DNA from 3 places in the Lelliottia amnigena genome. Region 3 is predicted to be linked to each of the others. Evidence: predicted binding sites of a transcription regulator. Region 3 holds the regulator's gene; each other region holds the start of a gene.
The links. Region 3 encodes LexA, which represses DNA repair genes until DNA is damaged. Its sites were predicted from a motif close to TNCTGTATGTACATACAGNA; they were not measured.

Region 1 (6,323 bases), 1.2 Mb from region 3:
CCTTTGCCTTCGCCACCCAGCCAGCCCAGATAAAAACCAACCAACTGCCACATTGCATCCAGACCTAAACAGCCAGGCATGACCGGATCGCCGATAAAGTGGCAACCGAAGAACCACAGTTCTGGGTTGATATCGAGTTCCGCTTCAACGTAACCCTTGTCAAAGTTGCCGCCGGTTTCGGTCATTTTCACGACACGGTCCATCATCAGCATGCTTGGAGCGGGTAACTGCGGGCCTTTAGCACCAAACAGTTCACCACGACCAGAGGCAAGAAGATCTTCTTTTGTATAGGATTCGCGTTTATCTACCATGTTCTCAGTAAGCCTTATTTTAGTGAAGCACGCAGGATAGCTAACACGTGTACGCTGAACAAGTCCGATCAGTTGGGACTAAACCAGCTCAGCCAACGTAACGGCCATGGATAACGATGACGAGCATCCTGTTGCATTGCCTGAGCAATACGTTCCTGAATAGCCTGCATCAGCGTTGTTTGACCTTCTGCATCCCAGACCAGATTTGTCAGTAAGGGTAGCGCATCTGTAATATCGTCGATGGCCCAGATAGAAAATTGTCCAGCCTCTACCGCGTCAAGCACTTCCTGGCTCAGACTCAGATGGCGAGCATTTGGCGCAGGGATAATGACCCCTTGCTTACCGCTAAACTCGCGCTGCTGGCAAATATTGAAGAAGCCTTCAATTTTCTCGTTCAATCCGCCGACGGGCTGAGCGCGACCAAACTGATCGACAGAACCGGTGATAGCAATGCTCTGGTTAATCGGCACATCGGCAAGGGCACTGATTAACGCACAAAGCTCAGCCATTGACGCACTGTCACCGTCAACTTCGCCATAGGACTGCTCAAACGTCAGTGAGGCGGAGAAGGGGATTTGCTGTTCAAGCTGAAGCTCTGACATCAGAAACGCCTGCATGATCATCATGCCCTTAGCATGAATATTCCCGCCCAGCTCTGCTTTACGTTCGATGTCGGTAAATTCACCATCGCCGATATGTACGACGCAACTGATGCGTGAGGGCTCGCCAAAGGCACGCGGATGTCCCGGGAATTCAACGACTGACAACGCGTTAATCTGGCCGACACGTTCGCCCTCGGTTTCAACCAGTATTTGCTCAAGCAGGATTTCATCCTGCATACGATCGGCGAGATAACCTTCTCGCCATTCACGCTGCGCCAGCATTTGCGAGAATTGTTCGCCCGTAAACGATTCCTGCCCACAGATAACGCCTACTTCGCGTAATTGCTTTCCAACCCACAGAGGACAGAGCGGAAGCGTTTCCTGGTCACCCGTGTAGCGCGTAGCTTCACGAATTAAACCCGTCCATGCATCTTCCGCTGGTGTTGGCAATTCATAGCGCTCAGCCATGGTTATCACCCACTGACCCCATTGCGACATATCGTCGGCATCGGCAATCTGGATGTTGTCTTCAAACTCGGAATAGACGGCTTGATCGGCTAATTCGGGTTCCATTTCCTGGAAATCAGCCAGCGACTCGCGATCCCCCGCCAGAATCACTTTTAACGAAACCGGCATTGGGGGGATGGTAACTGGCAATGGGCGCGATTCATCATAGGAAAGCCAGTCAAAGCGCTGGTGAGTCACTATTGTCTTCAGTCGCATCCACAGCAGCGGTTGTGCCATGAGCGTGCGTAGAGAGATAATGAGGACGCCACCGTTGGCTTTATGCACCAGCCCAGGCTGTAAGCTCAACTCGCCATTAAAATGGCGCAGGCAGCCAAACAGTTGTTCAGCTTCAGCCCACTCGGCCGTAATGACTTCACCCGTAGCGGCGAAGTTATCTTCAGCGTGTGCGGCTGGTTCGAAAGTAACATCACGTCCCGCGATACGATATTGGCCGCCATACACAGTGCTTTCTTCAGGCCGCAGCTGACGCGTAGCGTCGGCGATCAGCGCCAAATATTCAGCTTCTTCAGGCGCCTTCAGCAGCATGAAAGGGGAGGTTGTCCATGGACTTAACACCTGCTCAAGCGCGTAGTGCAAACGCGGTTGCGTATCGCTAAGTATGAAGTCGTGCTCTTTTGCGAGGTTTGGCTGTGTAAATAGCGCCTGATAGCTTTCGGTATCAGGAACCAAATCACGCCATGCTAGTTTCGTAATGGTCAAAGTTGATGTTTTTTAGTTAGATGTAAAACCGTGGAGTATACCGTAAGCATCGGTCTCTGCCCAACCGGGATTAGGAAAATCAGGTAGTGAATGCGGCGTAACAGCTCACAGGAAATGATTTCTTTTCAGCAGATTGTCAAAAAACTGATATTCTGAACAGAGTTACGAGGTAACACTGAGATCGCAATGAAATATCAACAACTGGAAAATCTCGAAAGCGGCTGGAAATGGAAGTACCTGGTCAAAAAGCACCGTGAAGGGGAGCTGATCACCTGCTACATCGAAGCCAGTGCTGCAAAAGAAGCGGTGGATTTATTACTGACACTCGAAAACGAACCGGTACATGTTAATAGCTGGATAGAGAAGCATATTAATCCCGCGTTAGTGAACCGTATGAAGCAGACCATCCGCGCTCGCCGCAAACGGCACTTTAACGCCGAGCATCAGCACACGCGTAAGAAATCAATCGATCTTGAGTTCATGGTCTGGCAACGATTAGCCGGGCTTGCTCAACGTCGGAGTAAAACGCTTTCTGAGACGGTCGTACAGTTGATTGAAGATGCTGAGCATAAAGAGAAATATGCCAACCAGATGTCTACGTTGAAAAACGATCTTCAGGCGATGCTTGGAAAAAAATAGTAAATCACGTTTCGTTAGATAATAAAAAACCCCGCATGGCGGGGTTTTTTTATAAGACGATAACTTATGCCGCTGGCTGAGTTACAACGTCTTTGATACCTTTAACTTCGATCTCTACGCGACGATCTGGTGCCAGGCAGTCGATCAGTGCAGCGCGAGGTTTCACGTTGTCACAGGTAGTGCCGGTCACTGGGTTAGATTCGCCCATACCACGTGGAGAGATCTTGTTAGCTGGGATACCTTTAGACACGAGGTAATCAACAACAGACTGTGCACGTTTCTCGGACAGACCCTGGTTGTAAGCGTCAGAACCGATACGGTCGGTGAAGCCCAGAACCACTACAGAACCGTCTTTAGGATCCAGATTGCTCAGCTGAGTGTACAGCTGATCCAGTGCCTGTTGACCTTCTGGTTTCAGAGTTGCTTTGTTGAAGTTGAACAGAACGTCAGACTTCAGAGTGAAGTGCTTGGTCTGTACTTCTGGAGCTGGTGCCGGAGCTGGAGCAACGATTGGCGCTGCTTCTTCCTGCTGGCCGAAACGGTAGGAAACACCTACGCTCAGCATGCCGTTGTCAGGACGAACACCAACGGTGTTGCCGTCGCCGATGTTGTTAACCCACTGGTATTCCAGACGGGTAGCGATATCGCGGGTCATTGCCCACTCTACGCCACCAGCGAATACTGGAGATACGCCAGTGTCATGGTCGTCGCCACGTTCGCTGTTGCTGGAGTCAGCGCGCCATACCATGCCGCCCAGACGGGTGTACACGTCTAGATCGTCAGTCACTGGGTAACCCAGTTTAGCGGTCAGCTGTACGCCTTGAGCTTTGAATGCGCCGTTAACGGTGTCGCCTTTGTATGGCATACGACCTAACCAGTCGTAACCCATTTCAAAACCAACATACGGGTTAACCTGATAGCCACCAAACGCACCTGCACCGAGCTGGCTTTCGTGAGTTGGGCCATCGTTGTTCAGGGAGCTGTTGTACCAGCCAGTGTCGTGGAACTGAGACCAGCCCAGTTTGCCACCTGCATACCAGGTATTATCTTTCGGAGCGGCCTGCGCTACGGTAGCGAAGCCAGCCAGTGCCACTGCAATCGCGATAGCTGTCTTTTTCATTTTTTGCGCCTCGTTATCATCCAAAAATCGCCATGAAGATCTCGTCGAGAAATCACGGTTAAATCCTTCACCGGGGGGCGAGCTCAAACTAGTAACTCTACCGATATCTTCGGCTTAGACCGAGCACCCCTGGCGATGTAAAGTCTACAACGTAGTTCAAAACTTACAAGTGTGAACTCCGTCAGGCATATGAAAAAAAAAGCTCCGTATACACAATATTTAACATTTTGAATGCGGATTTTATGCTGTAAAATTAAGGGAAACCGCGCCAGACAGGCTTTGACGAAGTTTTTTCTTATGGAACCAATCGGCTGTCCAACTGTCAAAAAAAGTTCCAGGAAAAATCTTAAATTTACTTAATGATACAAATTAGAGTGAATTTTTAGCCCAGAAAGGTGTCCTCTGCCGAGAGAATCGGGATGAATCGGACGCATTATTAAGCCGATCGCGTTACCTTCTTCGGCGGCTTCCACTAAACGATAATGTTCATCTTCCGTTAATTCTTCTGATAGCCAGCCAATCACCACGCTGTAATTCCCGGTGCGCAATGCTCGAATCATTGAATCTACCGTATGGCAGGGGGCCAGTTGGCTAATCTGCATCACTTTTGCGAGCGGTAATCCAGCAGATTGGACCCATTCGCGACTCAATTTTTGCTTTGGCGTTAACCACAGCTGCCAGCGTGACTGCTGACCGAGTTGCTGTAATAGCGGCAACAACAGCAACTGTGTCATCAAGGGCTGGTCTTCACGATAAACCACTTCGCTTATCATCCCGGTCGAAACACGCCCGAAAGTATTTTGCGTGTCATTGCCCTTGGATGGAGAAAAAGATGTTGAGCGATTTGCATAGCTTGAAGTGTGCATAATCATTCCAGCTCTGTAGTTACTGTATGAATATACAGTAACCCCTGTATGACTAAAGATCAACCTCAATTTCGGAAAGCGCCTCGCAAATTTCGTTCGAGATCGGCCAATATCGTAAATTCATCTTGCCGAGTGACAATAAGTTGCCTATTTTTCTGCTAGCGGATCCGATAGTAATTAATAGCGTTGTTACTGCATGATTTTAAAGGATAATATCATGAAAAAGATATCATACGAACGGATCTATAAATCCCAGGAATACCTCTCATCTTTGGGTGATATCCATCATAGGGCACTTTTTGGTGGCTATACGTTGGCGGTAAATGAGGCTGTGTTTGCCATGGTGTCTGAGGGCGAACTGTATCTGCGAGCGTGTGAAGAGAGTGCGCAGTACTGTGTAAAACATAATCCGACCTATCTGGAATTGGTAAAACGTGGCAGGCCTGTTCTGTTGAATTATTACCGTGTGGACGACGGACTTTGGCAAGATCGGGAAAAGCTCCTGCAACTTTCCAGCTTTGCATTAAAAGCAGCACGACAGGAACGTGTCGAGCGGGATAATCGGCGCAGGCTAAAAGATTTGCCCAACCTGACTTTTCCGATTGAAGTTCTCCTCTACGAAGCGGGTATTACCAGTGAAATTATGCTCCGTACACTTGGTGCCGAAGAGAGTTGGCTGAAGATCAGAGCCAAAAATAAACACCTTGGCATTAAGGTCCTGTTTGCACTTGCGGGGGCAATTGAAGGGTTACATGAGGCGGCGCTCCCGACAGCGAGGCGTCGGGAGCTTAATGAGTGGTTTAATGCGCTTCCTGTAAGGTCTGATAATCATTCCGGGAAGTAGCGATTTGTTGTTGTAGTCGGCAGATCTCGGGCAGAAGAGCAATAAGCAGACCTGTTTGCTGGAGGATAAGCGGAGCTTTGCTGTCTGTACCGGGATCAAAATGCGCAATGCGCTGGCTGAGTTCGTCTATCGCCATTTGTACGCGTGGCTCATCAGCGGGTCGATGATGAAGCGCATCGTCAACGTAACATACAGTGTCATCCAACAAGGCGAGAATATTGGGGTTGGTTAATTGCTCGCGATGTGCACCCAAGGTTGAAATATAGCTGGTAAAGGTGTGATTAAGACACAGAAGTCGGAAGGCTACCTCGCGAATTTCTGGTGTTGCACGGGGTTCCGTTGACATGTTTGAGACGACCGATGCCAGTTCCGCATCACGGTTATGAGCATCGCGTCGGGCAATACGGTATGCCAGACGGTTGTCGCGGCCCTGATGGTACTGCTCAAGAATCGCGTCGAGATAGCGACAGTTCGCATTGATTGCGAGATCCAGTGCGCGCGGTAAGTTCCTGAAACGCCAGTCAGGCCAGATAAAGCTCACGGCTGCCCAGGCAATGGCGCAGCCAATTAGCGTATCGATGACGCGTGGCAAAGCGACTTCAAATCCTTCGCCTAGCAGGTTGAAGCAAAGTAAAACCAGCAGGGTGATGAACATCGTGGCGTGCGCATACTGGACGTGACGAAATGCGAAAAACAGGACGCCGGTAATCACAA
Region 2 (6,323 bases), 1.0 Mb from region 3:
TTCGGCAGGCAATAGGTGCAACGAAAGTTGCACACATCGGTAATCGACAGACGTAAATAGAAAAACTTACGCGCGAAAGCATCAGTGAGTTGTGAAGCCATGTACACCTTTCCAGATACGGGAGGCACAGTCATTTCTTTCTGTACCCTGGTGGCGAAACCGCCACGGCCAGGGCGCCATATCATGTGACACAGGCGCCAGGGCTAGAGTGTATGTTTTCATCAGCGAAAACGTGGGTTATGCCGATAGTAGCGCGGAAATGGCACTTCCGCCATTTTGCTTTCGCTGTATAATTATATATATAGCGTCATTATCGTGCACTTTCACTACAGGATACGTAAAACGCAACGTTTCACATTGATATACGTCATTTTGACGAGCGTAGGGCATCGTCTTTTAGGGGTAGTTGGGTTACTGTTACGCGATCATCAGGATAAGGAATTTGTATGCGCAATCGCACTTTTGCGGATCTTGACCGTGTCGTTGCTCTCGGCGGAGGGCACGGGCTGGGACGCGTTATGTCATCGTTATCGTCGCTGGGTTCCCGGCTGACCGGTATTGTGACAACCACCGATAACGGCGGTTCAACGGGACGTATTCGTCGTGCTGAAGGCGGCATCGCCTGGGGCGACATGCGCAACTGTCTTAATCAATTAATTACCGAGCAAAGCGTCGCTTCAGCGATGTTTGAATATCGTTTTAGCGGCAACGGTGAACTTTCGGGGCATAACCTCGGAAATCTGATGTTAAAGGCGCTGGATCACCTGAGCGTAAGGCCTCTCGAGGCCATCAATTTGATCAGAAATCTGCTGAAAGTCGACGCATTCCTTATCCCAATGTCAGAACAACCGGTCGATTTGATGGCGATTGATATGGATGGCCATGAAGTTTACGGCGAGGTGAATATCGATCAGCTTGTGGTGCCGCCAAAAGAGCTGATGACCTATCCCAATGTTCCCGCCACGCGTGAAGCGATCGAAGCCATTGCGGAGGCCGATCTGATCCTGATTGGTCCTGGCAGCTTTTACACCAGTCTGATGCCGCTTTTGCTGGTAAAAGAGCTGGCACAAGCGCTGCGCAGAACCCCTGCGCCCATGGTGTATATCGGCAATCTGGGGCGCGAGCTGAGCCCTGCCGCCGCCAGCCTGTCACTGGCAGATAAACTGCACCTGATGGAACAATATGTCGGGAAGAAGATCATCGACGGTGTCGTCGTAGGGCCCGGCGCGGATATTTCAGGTATGGAAGGCCGCGTCGTGGTGCAGGAGCCGCTGGAAGCGAGCGATATTAAGTATCGCCACGATCGCCATCTGCTGCGCCTGGCGCTGGAAAAAGCGATTCAGGAATTAGGTTAGAGAGAATCATCTTGCAAATCATCAATTTGCGGTGACTTCTTAGCCCAAAGTAACAATAAAAATCCGCCTTCATAGAAGGCGGCATTCATTGCGCCCTAAAAGGGCGTACCCAAACCTTAAAAAGAAGTCTCTACCAGTCCTGTTGGATTTAAATCCGAAGACAATAAGGCAGAGCTAAAATCTGTTGATGACCACGCCCACAGGACGTGGTTTTCAGTTGGCAATAAAAATGGCAGCCACGCGCTGCCATTTTGCTTTGAGCTACGACGCCGCGATAAACAGCTCCCGCAGCTGATGAAGCTGATCGCGGATTTGCGCGGCTTCTTCGAACTCCAGGTTTTGTGCGTGCTGCATCATCTGCCCTTCCAGTTCGTGAATTTTCTGCTGCAGCGCTTTTGGCGTCAGCACCAGTTCAACCGGATCGGCCTCAACCGGAGAGCGCGATTTGCCGCGGCCTTTGGCTTTGGTTTTCGCCAGCCCCTGGCCGAGCGCCAGTATATCCACCACTTTCTTGTTCAAGCCCTGCGGCACAATGCCGTTATCCAGATTGTACTGGTGCTGCTTCTCGCGGCGACGTTCCGTTTCGCTAATCGCTTTCGCCATCGACGCCGTAATTTTATCGCCGTACAAAATGGCTTTACCGTTGATGTTACGCGCCGCACGGCCAATGGTCTGAATAAGCGAGCGCTCGGAGCGCAGGAAGCCCTCTTTATCGGCATCCAGAATCGCCACCAGCGATACCTCTGGCATATCCAGGCCTTCTCGTAACAAGTTAATCCCGACCAGCACGTCAAATTCGCCAAGGCGCAAATCGCGAATGATCTCCATACGCTCGACGGTGTCAATATCCGAGTGCAGATAACGCACGCGCTCGCCGTGCTCTTCAAGATACTCGGTCAGATCTTCCGCCATACGCTTGGTGAGCGTGGTGACCAGCACGCGTTCGTTGATCGTCGCGCGCGCACGGATTTCAGAAAGCAGATCGTCCACCTGAGTGCCCACAGGACGCACTTCGATAATGGGATCCAGCAGGCCGGTCGGGCGCACCACCTGATCCACCACATCCTCGCCAGATTTTTCCAGCTCGTAGTTGCCGGGCGTCGCAGAGACATAGATGGTCTGCGGGGCCAGCGCTTCGAACTCTTCGAACTTCATTGGACGGTTATCCAGCGCCGACGGCAGACGGAAGCCATATTCCACCAGCGTCTCTTTACGCGCGCGGTCGCCACGGTACATGCCGCCGATTTGCGGAATGGTTACGTGGGATTCGTCCACCACCAGCAGCCCATCGGCAGGCAGATAATCAAACAGCGTCGGCGGCGCTTCACCGGGACCACGGCCCGAAAGGTAGCGTGAGTAGTTTTCGATACCCGAGCAGTAGCCCAGCTCGTTCATCATCTCCAGATCGAACTGCGTACGCTGGCTCAAACGCTGCTCTTCGAGCAGTTTGTTATTTTCCAGCAGCACTTTTCGTCGCTCGGCCAGTTCGACTTTGATGTCTTCCATCGCCTGGACAATGCGCTCGCGCGGGGTGACGTAGTGCGTTTTGGGGTAGACGGTGAAGCGCTGAATCACTGAATCAATATGGCCGGTCAGCGGATCAAAAAGCGACAGCCGTTCGACTTCTTCATCAAAAAGCTCAACGCGTAACGCCAGATCGTCGGATTCCGCCGGGAAGATATCAATCACTTCGCCCCGCACGCGGAACGTCCCGCGCTGGAACGCCTGATCGTTACGGGCATATTGCAGCTCGGCCAGACGCCGCAAAATGGCGCGCTGATCGATGATCATCCCGTTGGTGAGGTGCAACATCATTTTCAGATACAGATCGGGATCGCCCAGACCGTAAATAGCGGACACAGAGGCCACCACAATGACGTCTCGACGCTCAAGCAAGGCCTTGGTCGCCGACAGACGCATCTGTTCGATATGCTCGTTCACAGACGCGTCTTTCTCGATAAACGTATCTGAGCTCGGGACGTAGGCTTCGGGTTGATAATAATCGTAGTAGGAGACGAAATATTCCACGGCGTTATCCGGGAAGAACTCTTTCATCTCACCATAAAGCTGTGCCGCCAGCGTTTTGTTGGGTGCCAGCACCATCGTGGGGCGCTGCAAATCGGCAATCACGTTGGCGACGGTAAATGTTTTACCCGACCCGGTTACGCCCAGCAGCGTTTGATGTGCAAGCCCATCTTCCAGCCCCTCTTTCAGACGACGGATCGCCTCCGGCTGATCGCCAGAAGGACGGAAGGCAGAATTCAATTTGAACATTTTACTCATGGGCAACAACCTGATGACGATAAAAGCGGCAGGTGAGTAATTTTACTCGTGACTGGCAAATTTGCCAGTAAAAAATACTGGATGTAAATCCAGTAGCATGTAACGATATTTGGTACTGCATCCGGTGAATCAGCGAAAATGTGGTCAATATCCAGACTACGGCACGATAAAACACTAGCCTGAAGGGCTTATCCCCAAAACATTTCTATTTTTAACATTTGTCAAGCTGGGTAAGGGCAGATTTATGGCCGCAGATGACACTTTCATTACGGTGATTGCTTTTGTCTAACACATTAATTAATAGAGGATATTTCTTAAAGCCGCGTTTCGCATCAATTCATCCGCAGGCCGCGTATTCTCTCGCTTACCTGAAGTTTTCTAACCCTAATGCACATGGTTATCCACAGGAATAGTGGATAACTGCTTCCAGCCCACGTAGACAGCCACTCCGCAAAGTCCCGGTTTTTCCCAAAAGCCGGTCCGTAAAAAATATTTATAGCTCTTTTTCGATGATTAACAGTTGAGCAGATCATATACGACCGGTGAGATCTTACTCACATTTCCTCGATCCTCGCTGCACCACGACTCAGCGTCGTTAGCACTGAAGATGTGCAATTCCGCGCCTGTACATCACATTAGCAGTGACATAATCCGAAAAAAACACCTTATTCGATTAACTTTACGTATATGGCAAGGGTTTTGCAGAATCATTATGACATCTCGCCCACGCGTTTTTTACGGAGTGAATTATGCTGAGTCTGCGCGCAATAAATCAGTTTTACGGGAGCGAACACACGCTGTGGAACATAGATCTCGATTTGCCGCCAGGGAAGTGTACAGGCGTGGTCGGGTTGCCCGGCATGGGGAAAACGACTCTGATCAACTGCATCACCGGGCAACTTCCGGTGGAGAGCGGCTCTATTATCTGGCATGAAGCGGGCGCGCCACCGCAGGACTTGTTGGGCGCTGCGCGTGAGCACAGCGAATTACCGGGGATCGGGTATGTCACGCAGGATAGACGGATATTTTCGCAGCTCACGGTTGAAGAAAATTTGCATGTCGCGATGCGCGCGCAGGGGAAATCCGACGCGACGGCCAGCAGCGAAATGTACGATCTGTTGCCGCAGCTGTGGCCGCTGCGACAGGCCCGTGCGATGGGATTGTCTCCGGATGACAAATATCAGCTGGCGCTGGCAAATGCGCTGGTCAGCCGCCCTCGCCTGCTGATTCTGGACGAACCGATGCACGGTGCCAGCCTGACATTTACCCACAGGCTGGGATTGCTTCTGGCGCGTTTAAATCGAGATTTGGGCATGACGGTTTTACTGGCGGAACAGCAGCTGTCGTTTATCCGCCGTGTGGCCGACCGTTTTTGCATGCTGTACCGCGGACGTAACGTGGCGCAAGGCCACGTTAATGAGCTCAATGACGAACTTATTGCCCACTGGATGACGCTGGATGCAAGGCGCTGAGATCGAGATAGTGTCCGGTTTCCGCGTTTTCTGCCCCGTCGGCAAGCCACGGGATTTCGCCGAGAAAGGGCGCATGAATCCGGTGTTTAAGCGTCGCCAGATACTCATGATGGCGTTTTCCCGGCGCAACCACATCGTTGGCTATCCAGCCTGCGAGACGCAGGCCTGACTGTTTTACCGCTAATGCGGTGAGCATCGCATGGTTAATACAGCCCAGTTTGATACCAACGACCAGAATAACCGGCAATTGTTCGCCCGCCACCCAGTCGGCAAAAGTCAGGTCATCACTGAGCGGGGTAAACCAGCCACCCGCCCCTTCAACCAGCACCCATTCAGCCTGCTCCTCCAGCGCCCGAAGGCCCGCAGAGAGCACAGAAAAAGAGATTGGGCGCTGCTCATCATGGCTCACAATGTGTGGCGAGGTCGGTTCCGCAAAGGTGTAGGGATTCACCGCCTGATATGACAGCGCCACGCTGCTGTTTCGTTGTAGCGCTAACGCGTCAGTGTTGCGCAGCCCTTCTGCCGTCATCTCGCTACCAGAGGCGACCGGTTTATATCCGACGGTTTTGAATCCCTGTAAACGCGCGGCCTGCAGTAATGCACTGCTGGCCACGGTTTTCCCCACTTCGGTGTCGGTCCCGGTGACAAAATAGCGTTCAATCACGTTCGATAATTCCATGGAAAAGTTGATAAGAGAGCGGGAATTCACCCCGCTGCTGCGGCCAGGCTAACTCCAGCCGCTGGAGCTCGCCGCGCGTCAGCGGTTTGCGCCCGCGCCCGTCATGCAAATGCGTGGCGCCAATGCCCTTCAGGGAACGCATGGCGCTGAGCGCATCCACAAACGTCAGCGTCACCGTCTGCGTGGTCGCGCGATATCGCCAGCCCCGCATGGCAGAAATCACCTCTGCCTCGGGCAAGAACCGGTTGGCATGAGGCCGTTCATCCACGGCCTGCCACGCCTGATTGAGTTCCGGCAGCGAGTGTGCCAGCAGCGTGGTAAAGGCCAGCGTACCGCCAGGACGCGTGACCCGATACAGCTCCCGCAGCGCTTGCGAGAGACTGGCGCACCATTGCACGGCCAGGTGGCTCCAGACCAGGTCAAACTGCGCGTCAGGCAAGGCCATGGATTCAATATCCCCCACCCGATAATCGTCCGCTGCCTGCTGATAGCGGGCCTGTTCGATCATCTGCGGCGAGAGGTCGAGTGCCGTGA
Region 3 (6,323 bases):
GCCCAGGTTTTCCGTCGTGGGGCCCAAAAAACTGCGGGGGATGGTCGACCCAGCGGTCTTCGCGTGTGGCGGCATACATCGGATTTAACGGGTAATAGATACGATTGTGTTTTTTGTTCGCTTCCCCTACCACCAGCAGCCGTACATCCTCGTCGGTGTTGTTGATAAAGGTGTGACACACGCCCGTCCCGGCAGGGAAACCGACGCTATCCCCTGGCTCCAGCTTCCACAAATAACCGTTGATCCACGCCTCCGGATGCCCCTCAATAACATGGATAAACTCTTCCTCGTCACTTTCTGCATGCGGATAGGACGTGCGACGCCCCGGCGGTAAACGCTCATGATGGATCCCAAGACGCCCCAGCCCCAGTTTGCGCGCCAACGGCGCACCAATCGCAAAGCGTTCGTCACTGTCCGGGTACGTTGAATCGTCAGCCCCCTCGACGTCACGCCAGTGTTGAATGCAGTCAGGTCTTTTCATTGTTTATCTCCCCATGTTGCGTTGCGTCAGGTATAGCACACCGCGTGGGATCTCGGCGTTTTTGACAGAACATGATAAAGTGAGGGTTTTCCGGCCGACTACTATTCGAGGTGCAAATGGATAAGACCACAACGCAGGAGCTGCTCGTGCAAGCTGAAAAGCTCTGTGCGCAACGCAATGTGCGCCTGACCCCGCAGCGCCTTGAAGTTTTGCGTTTGATGAGCCTGCAACAAAACGCGATCAGCGCCTACGATTTGCTTGATCTGCTGCGTGTTAACGAGCCGCAGGCTAAACCGCCTACGGTTTACCGGGCGCTTGATTTCCTGTTGGAACAAGGCTTTGTGCATAAAGTGGAATCAACAAATAGCTATGTGCTTTGCCATTTGTTCGATCAACCGACGCACACCTCTGCGATGTTCATCTGCGATCGATGTGGTGCAGTGAAGGAAAAAGCGGCGGAAGGGGTTGAAGACATTATGCATACGCTGGCAGCAAAAATGGGCTTCGCGCTACGTCATAATGTGATTGAAGCACATGGCCTGTGTTCAGCCTGTGTGGAAGTAGAAGCGTGTAGCCATCAGGATGCGTGTCAGCACGATCACTCCATTCATGTGAAAAAGAAGCCGCGCTAAAACGCAAAGCGGGCGGCCATTAAGCCGCCCTCAGGGATAGTACGTCCTTGTACTTTCGGGTAGAACTTTTCGCTACGGAATTGCCTACCAGCGATAATCGTGACGTTTTTCCCAGTCACCGACCTCTTTCTCGGCCTGATCTTTCTGGTAACCGTAACGTTCCTGAATTTTACCGACCAGCTGGTCACGCTTACCTTCAATGATGGTCATATCATCGTCAGTCAGCTTACCCCACTGCTCTTTCGCTTTACCTTTAAACTGTTTCCAGTTACCGCCGATTTCGTCTTTATTCATAATCATGTCCTCATCGTTCGGTTATCACGTAAATTTGTATCGTCCGTTACGTTCATTTCCTGCTGGACGTGATAATAATTGTAGACAAGGATTCGGCAGTCGTTTCGATATTCAGAATCTTTAACCATCTGGACAAAAGAAGCCGCTACGAGAACCAGCTGTTTTCGCGCCAGTGACGTCGCCAGATAACCCACAGCGAGAGGCCTCGCAGAGCAAGAAAGACAGCGAGTGCCAGCCACAAACCCTGGTTTCCCAGGTAGGGAACGGTAAGCAAGGTCAAACCGAAACCCGCCGCGGCTACCGCCATGCTATTGCGCATTTCTGCACCCCGTGTTGCGCCAATAAACATGCCATCCAGCAAATAGCACCAGACACCCACCACCGGTAACACCACTTGCCAGAAAATGTAGTGCCGTGCCAGCTCACGTAGTTCAGGTAATGACGTCAGTAGTGCGACGATATGCCCGCCAAAAAGAGCATAAATCAGCGCAAACATCAGCGCGACCAGCCCGGACTGGCGGCAGGCGGCTCGCCAGACCTCCTGTAATTTCCCGGCCTGTCGCGCACCGTAAGCCTGACCGGAGTGCGCTTCAACGGCATAGGCAAAACCATCCAGCGCGTAGGCGGTAAATGTCAGCAGCGTCATTAGCACCGCGTTGACCGCAACGATCTCAGGCCCAAGACGCGCGCCTAATACCGTCATCGCACCGAAGCATAGCTGGAGCAATAAAGAGCGCAACATGATGTCGCGGTTCAGCGCCAGCAGCTTGCGCATATTGCCCCGCCAGGCATTTTTCAGCATCGCGAGCGTGACGCCACGCATCACCAGCACGCGTTTCACCATCCATAAGCCGATAAAGAAGGTGGCATATTCCGCGATGACGGTTGCCAGTGCGGCGCCCTGCACATTCATATGCAAACCCATCACCAGCCACAGATCGAGAACGATATTCAGGATATTCCCCACCACCAGCAAAATGACCGGGGCACGAACATATTGCACGCCGAGCAACCAGCCAAGCAGCACGAGGTTAGCGAGCGATGCAGGGGCGCTGAGCCAGCGAATTTCCAGAAAACGGCGCGCCTGTTCCAGCACAGCCTCGCTGCCGCCGGCGATATGCAGCGCCAGATCGATGAGAGGCGCACGCACTACGACAATCAGCAGCCCGGCACCTAATGCCAGGATCAGCGGCTGAACCAGCGCCCGCCCAAGGCGAACGGGATCTTTCGCGCCAAAGGCCTGGGCTGTCAGTCCGGTTGTGCTCATGCGCAAAAACAGGAGCAGCATAAAGAGGAAGCTGGTCGCCATCGCGCCAATCGCGATGCCACCTAAATAAACAGGAGAATCCAGATGTCCAATAACGGCCGTATCCACCAGTCCAAGCAAAGGAACGGTGATATTGGAAAAAATCATTGGCAGCGCAAGACGCCATAATGCCTTGTCTGAAGTTGTCAGCAGCGACATAGGAAATTACCGGAAGCGAGATAGGACAGTCAGGCTGCGCGGATGGCGCAGCCTGTCAGAGAGAAATTACAGCCATTCACCGTTGCGGATAACGCCAACCGCCAGTCCTTCAATAGAGAAGGTTTGCTCGCGCAGATCCACCACAATTGGAGAAAACTCGCTGTTTTCAGGCAGAAGTTGCACAGTGTTGCCCTGTTTTTTCAGGCGCTTAACCGTCACTTCGTCGTCAATACGCGCAACCACAACCTGTCCGTTGCGCACATCCTGAGTTTTATGAACAGCCAACAGATCACCGTCAAGAATACCGATATCTTTCATTGACATACCGCTAACACGCAGTAAGAAATCTGCGCTCGGCTTGAACATACCCGGATCGACCTGATAGTGGCCTTCAATGTGCTGCTGTGCCAGCAACGGCTCACCCGCCGCAACGCGACCGATAAGAGGGATGCCCGTTTCTTCTTCCACCAGTAAGCGGATACCGCGTGACGCGCCCGAAACAATCTCAAGAACACCTTTACGTGCCAGCGCTTTAAGATGCTCTTCAGCGGCGTTTGGTGAACGGAAGCCCAGGCGCTGAGCGATTTCCGCACGCGTGGGTGGCATTCCCGTCTGGCTGATGTGATCCCTGATGAGATCAAACACCTCTTGCTGTCTGGCCGTTAACGCTTTCATTCCGCCCCCTGGGTGTATATACAGTTATGCTGTGAGTATATACAGTCAAAGGCGAATTTGGAATCAAAAACTGCACAAAAAACCAGAGACTTATTCGATTCCTGAAAGCTTATCGAAAATGTGACCAAAGGAGAGTGACCCAGGTAATGACAGCGATGATAATCGCCAGCAGTACAGCGGCAGAGCCCATGTCTTTCGCACGACCAGAAAGCTCGTGGAAATCAGAACCAATACGGTCAACAACGGCTTCGATAGCACTGTTGAGAATTTCCACTATCATCACCAAAAGCACGGAGCTGATGAGAAGTACACGGGTGATAGCATCGACATCAAGGAAGCACGCAATAATCACGGCAATAATGGCGGCAACGCCTTCTTGCCGGAAGGCGGCTTCATTTATCCATGCTGCGCGGAAACCTTTCCATGAATATCCGGCTGCTTTGATGATTCGGGTAAACCCAGTGGTATTATTGGCCATTAAAAGAACCTTTTATTAGATTTGACGTCAGTAACAAGGGCTGCAGCGGGTTTCGCAGCAGCCTGAAGTATGACGGGTAACAACAGAAATCTTGCGCGCTTTCTGTTATCCTTGCGCCGCAATTGCATTATTAACCAGAGGCTTTACATCGTTTATGTCCGGCTGGCCACGAATTTACTACAAATTACTTAATTTACCATTAAGCGTACTGGTAAAAAGTAAGTCTATCCCGGCGGAACCTGCGCTGGAATTAGGGCTCGATACCTCGCGTCCTATTATGTACGTTTTGCCTTATAACTCGAAGGCAGACTTACTGACGCTGCGCGCCCAATGTCTGGCGCACGATTTACCGGATCCTTTGGAACCCCTGGAAATCGACGGCACTCTCCTTCCTCGCTATGTGTTTATCCACGGCGGGCCGCGCGTGTTTACCTATTACACGCCGAAAGAAGAGTCGATCAAACTGTTCCACGACTATCTTGATCTGCACCGCAGTAACCCCGATCTGGATGTCCAGATGGTGCCAGTGTCGATCATGTTTGGTCGTCGTCCAGGGCGTCAAAAAGGCGACGAGAATCCACCATTGCGCATGCTTAACGGCGTGCAAAAATTCTTTGCCGTGTCATGGTTGGGCCGCGATAGTTTTGTTCGTTTCTCGCCGTCTGTGTCGTTACGACGCATGGCGGATGAGCATGGCACCGATAAAATCATTGCCCAAAAACTGGCACGCGTTGCACGTATGCACTTCGCCCGTCAGCGTTTAGCGGCTGTGGGGCCACGATTGCCTGCGCGTCAGGATCTGTTCAACAAACTGCTGGCGTCCAAAGCGATTGCCCGCGCAGTTGAAGACGAAGCGCGAAGCAAGAAAATCTCTCATGAGAAAGCGCAGCAAAACGCTATCGCACTGATGGAAGAGATTGCGGCGAACTTCTCTTACGAGATGATCCGACTGTCTGACCGTATTCTGAGCTTCACCTGGAACCGTCTGTACCAAGGGATTAACGTTCATAACGCCGAGCGTGTGCGCCAGTTGGCCCACGACGGTCATGAGATTGTCTACGTGCCCTGCCACCGCAGCCACATGGATTATCTGCTGCTCTCCTACGTGCTCTATCATCAGGGGCTGGTTCCGCCGCATATTGCTGCGGGGATCAACCTGAATTTCTGGCCAGCAGGTCCGATTTTCCGCCGTTTGGGCGCATTCTTTATTCGTCGTACCTTTAAGGGCAACAAGCTCTATTCAACGGTGTTCCGCGAATATCTGGGCGAACTGTTCAGCCGTGGCTATTCCGTCGAATACTTTGTTGAAGGGGGTCGCTCCCGCACCGGTCGTCTGCTCGACCCGAAAACCGGGACGCTCTCGATGACCATTCAGGCCATGCTGCGCGGCGGCACACGTCCAATTACGCTGGTACCGATTTATATTGGTTACGAACACGTAATGGAAGTGGGCACGTACGCTAAAGAGCTACGCGGCGCGACAAAAGAAAAAGAGAGCTTACCGCAGATGCTGCGTGGTCTGAGCAAGCTGCGTAATCTCGGTCAGGGCTACGTAAACTTTGGCGAACCGATGCCGCTGATGACGTATCTGAACCAGCATGTGCCGGAATGGCGAGAATCTATCGATCCGATCGAAGCCATTCGCCCGGCGTGGTTGACGCCTACGGTAAACAATATCGCTGCCGATTTGATGGTGCGTATTAACAACGCGGGCGCGGCTAACGCCATGAACCTGTGCTGTACCGCGCTGCTGGCCTCTCGTCAGCGCTCACTGACACGCGAACAGCTGACCGAACAGCTCGATTGTTATCTCGACATGATGCGTCATGTTCCGTACTCAACGGACTCAACCGTGCCGTCTGTGACGGCGGGTCAATTGATCGACCATGCGCTGCAAATGAACAAGTTCGAGGTCGAGAAGGACACGATTGGTGACATCATCATTCTGCCGCGCGAGCAGGCGGTGTTGATGACGTACTATCGCAACAATATCGCGCATATGCTGATGCTACCGTCGTTGATGGCTGCCATCATCACTCAGCACCGTCGTATTTCCCGTCAGGAGATACTGCGTCATGTTGAAGTGCTTTACCCGATGTTGAAAGCGGAGTTGTTCCTGCGCTGGAGCAAAGACGAGCTGGCAGCAGAGCTGGATAAACTGACCGAAGAGATGCTCCGTCAGGGGCTGATCGCGGTGAAAGGCGATGAGCTTCATATCAATCCGTCACGTTCTCGCACGCTTCAACTGCTGGCCGCAGGCGCGCGTGAGACGCTGCAACGCTACGCCATCACCTTCTG

Region 1: sulA (SOS-induced cell division inhibitor SulA) is a predicted target of LexA. The motif match lies at 4,786-4,805, and genes of this name have one in related genera.
Region 2: uvrB (excinuclease ABC subunit UvrB) is a predicted target of LexA. The motif match lies at 3,714-3,733, and genes of this name have one in related genera.

What each region holds. Positions count from the first base shown of each region.
Region 1 is NZ_CP077236.1:3,360,497-3,366,819, forward strand. It holds gene fabA (bifunctional 3-hydroxydecanoyl-ACP dehydratase/trans-2-decenoyl-ACP isomerase) at 1-311, opposite strand, end outside; gene I6L74_RS15675 (AAA family ATPase) at 380-2,140, opposite strand; gene matP (macrodomain Ter protein MatP) at 2,327-2,779, shown strand; gene ompA (porin OmpA) at 2,844-3,899, opposite strand; gene sulA (SOS-induced cell division inhibitor SulA) at 4,256-4,765, opposite strand; gene I6L74_RS15695 (TfoX/Sxy family DNA transformation protein) at 4,983-5,609, shown strand; gene yccS (YccS family putative transporter) at 5,566-6,323, opposite strand, start outside.
Region 2 is NZ_CP077236.1:3,136,810-3,143,132, reverse strand. It holds gene moaA (GTP 3',8-cyclase MoaA) at 1-101, opposite strand, end outside; molybdenum cofactor riboswitch at 89-223, opposite strand; gene yvcK (uridine diphosphate-N-acetylglucosamine-binding protein YvcK) at 447-1,355, shown strand; gene uvrB (excinuclease ABC subunit UvrB) at 1,617-3,638, opposite strand; gene I6L74_RS14695 (ABC transporter ATP-binding protein) at 4,388-5,110, shown strand; gene bioD (dethiobiotin synthase) at 5,073-5,774, opposite strand; gene bioC (malonyl-ACP O-methyltransferase BioC) at 5,767-6,323, opposite strand, start outside.
Region 3 is NZ_CP077236.1:2,135,906-2,142,228, reverse strand. It holds gene I6L74_RS10015 (cupin domain-containing protein) at 1-481, opposite strand, end outside; gene zur (zinc uptake transcriptional repressor Zur) at 598-1,113, shown strand; gene I6L74_RS10005 (CsbD family protein) at 1,198-1,407, opposite strand; gene dinF (MATE family efflux transporter DinF) at 1,553-2,872, opposite strand; gene lexA (transcriptional repressor LexA) at 2,939-3,547, opposite strand; gene I6L74_RS09990 (diacylglycerol kinase) at 3,657-4,025, opposite strand; gene plsB (glycerol-3-phosphate 1-O-acyltransferase PlsB) at 4,180-6,323, shown strand, end outside.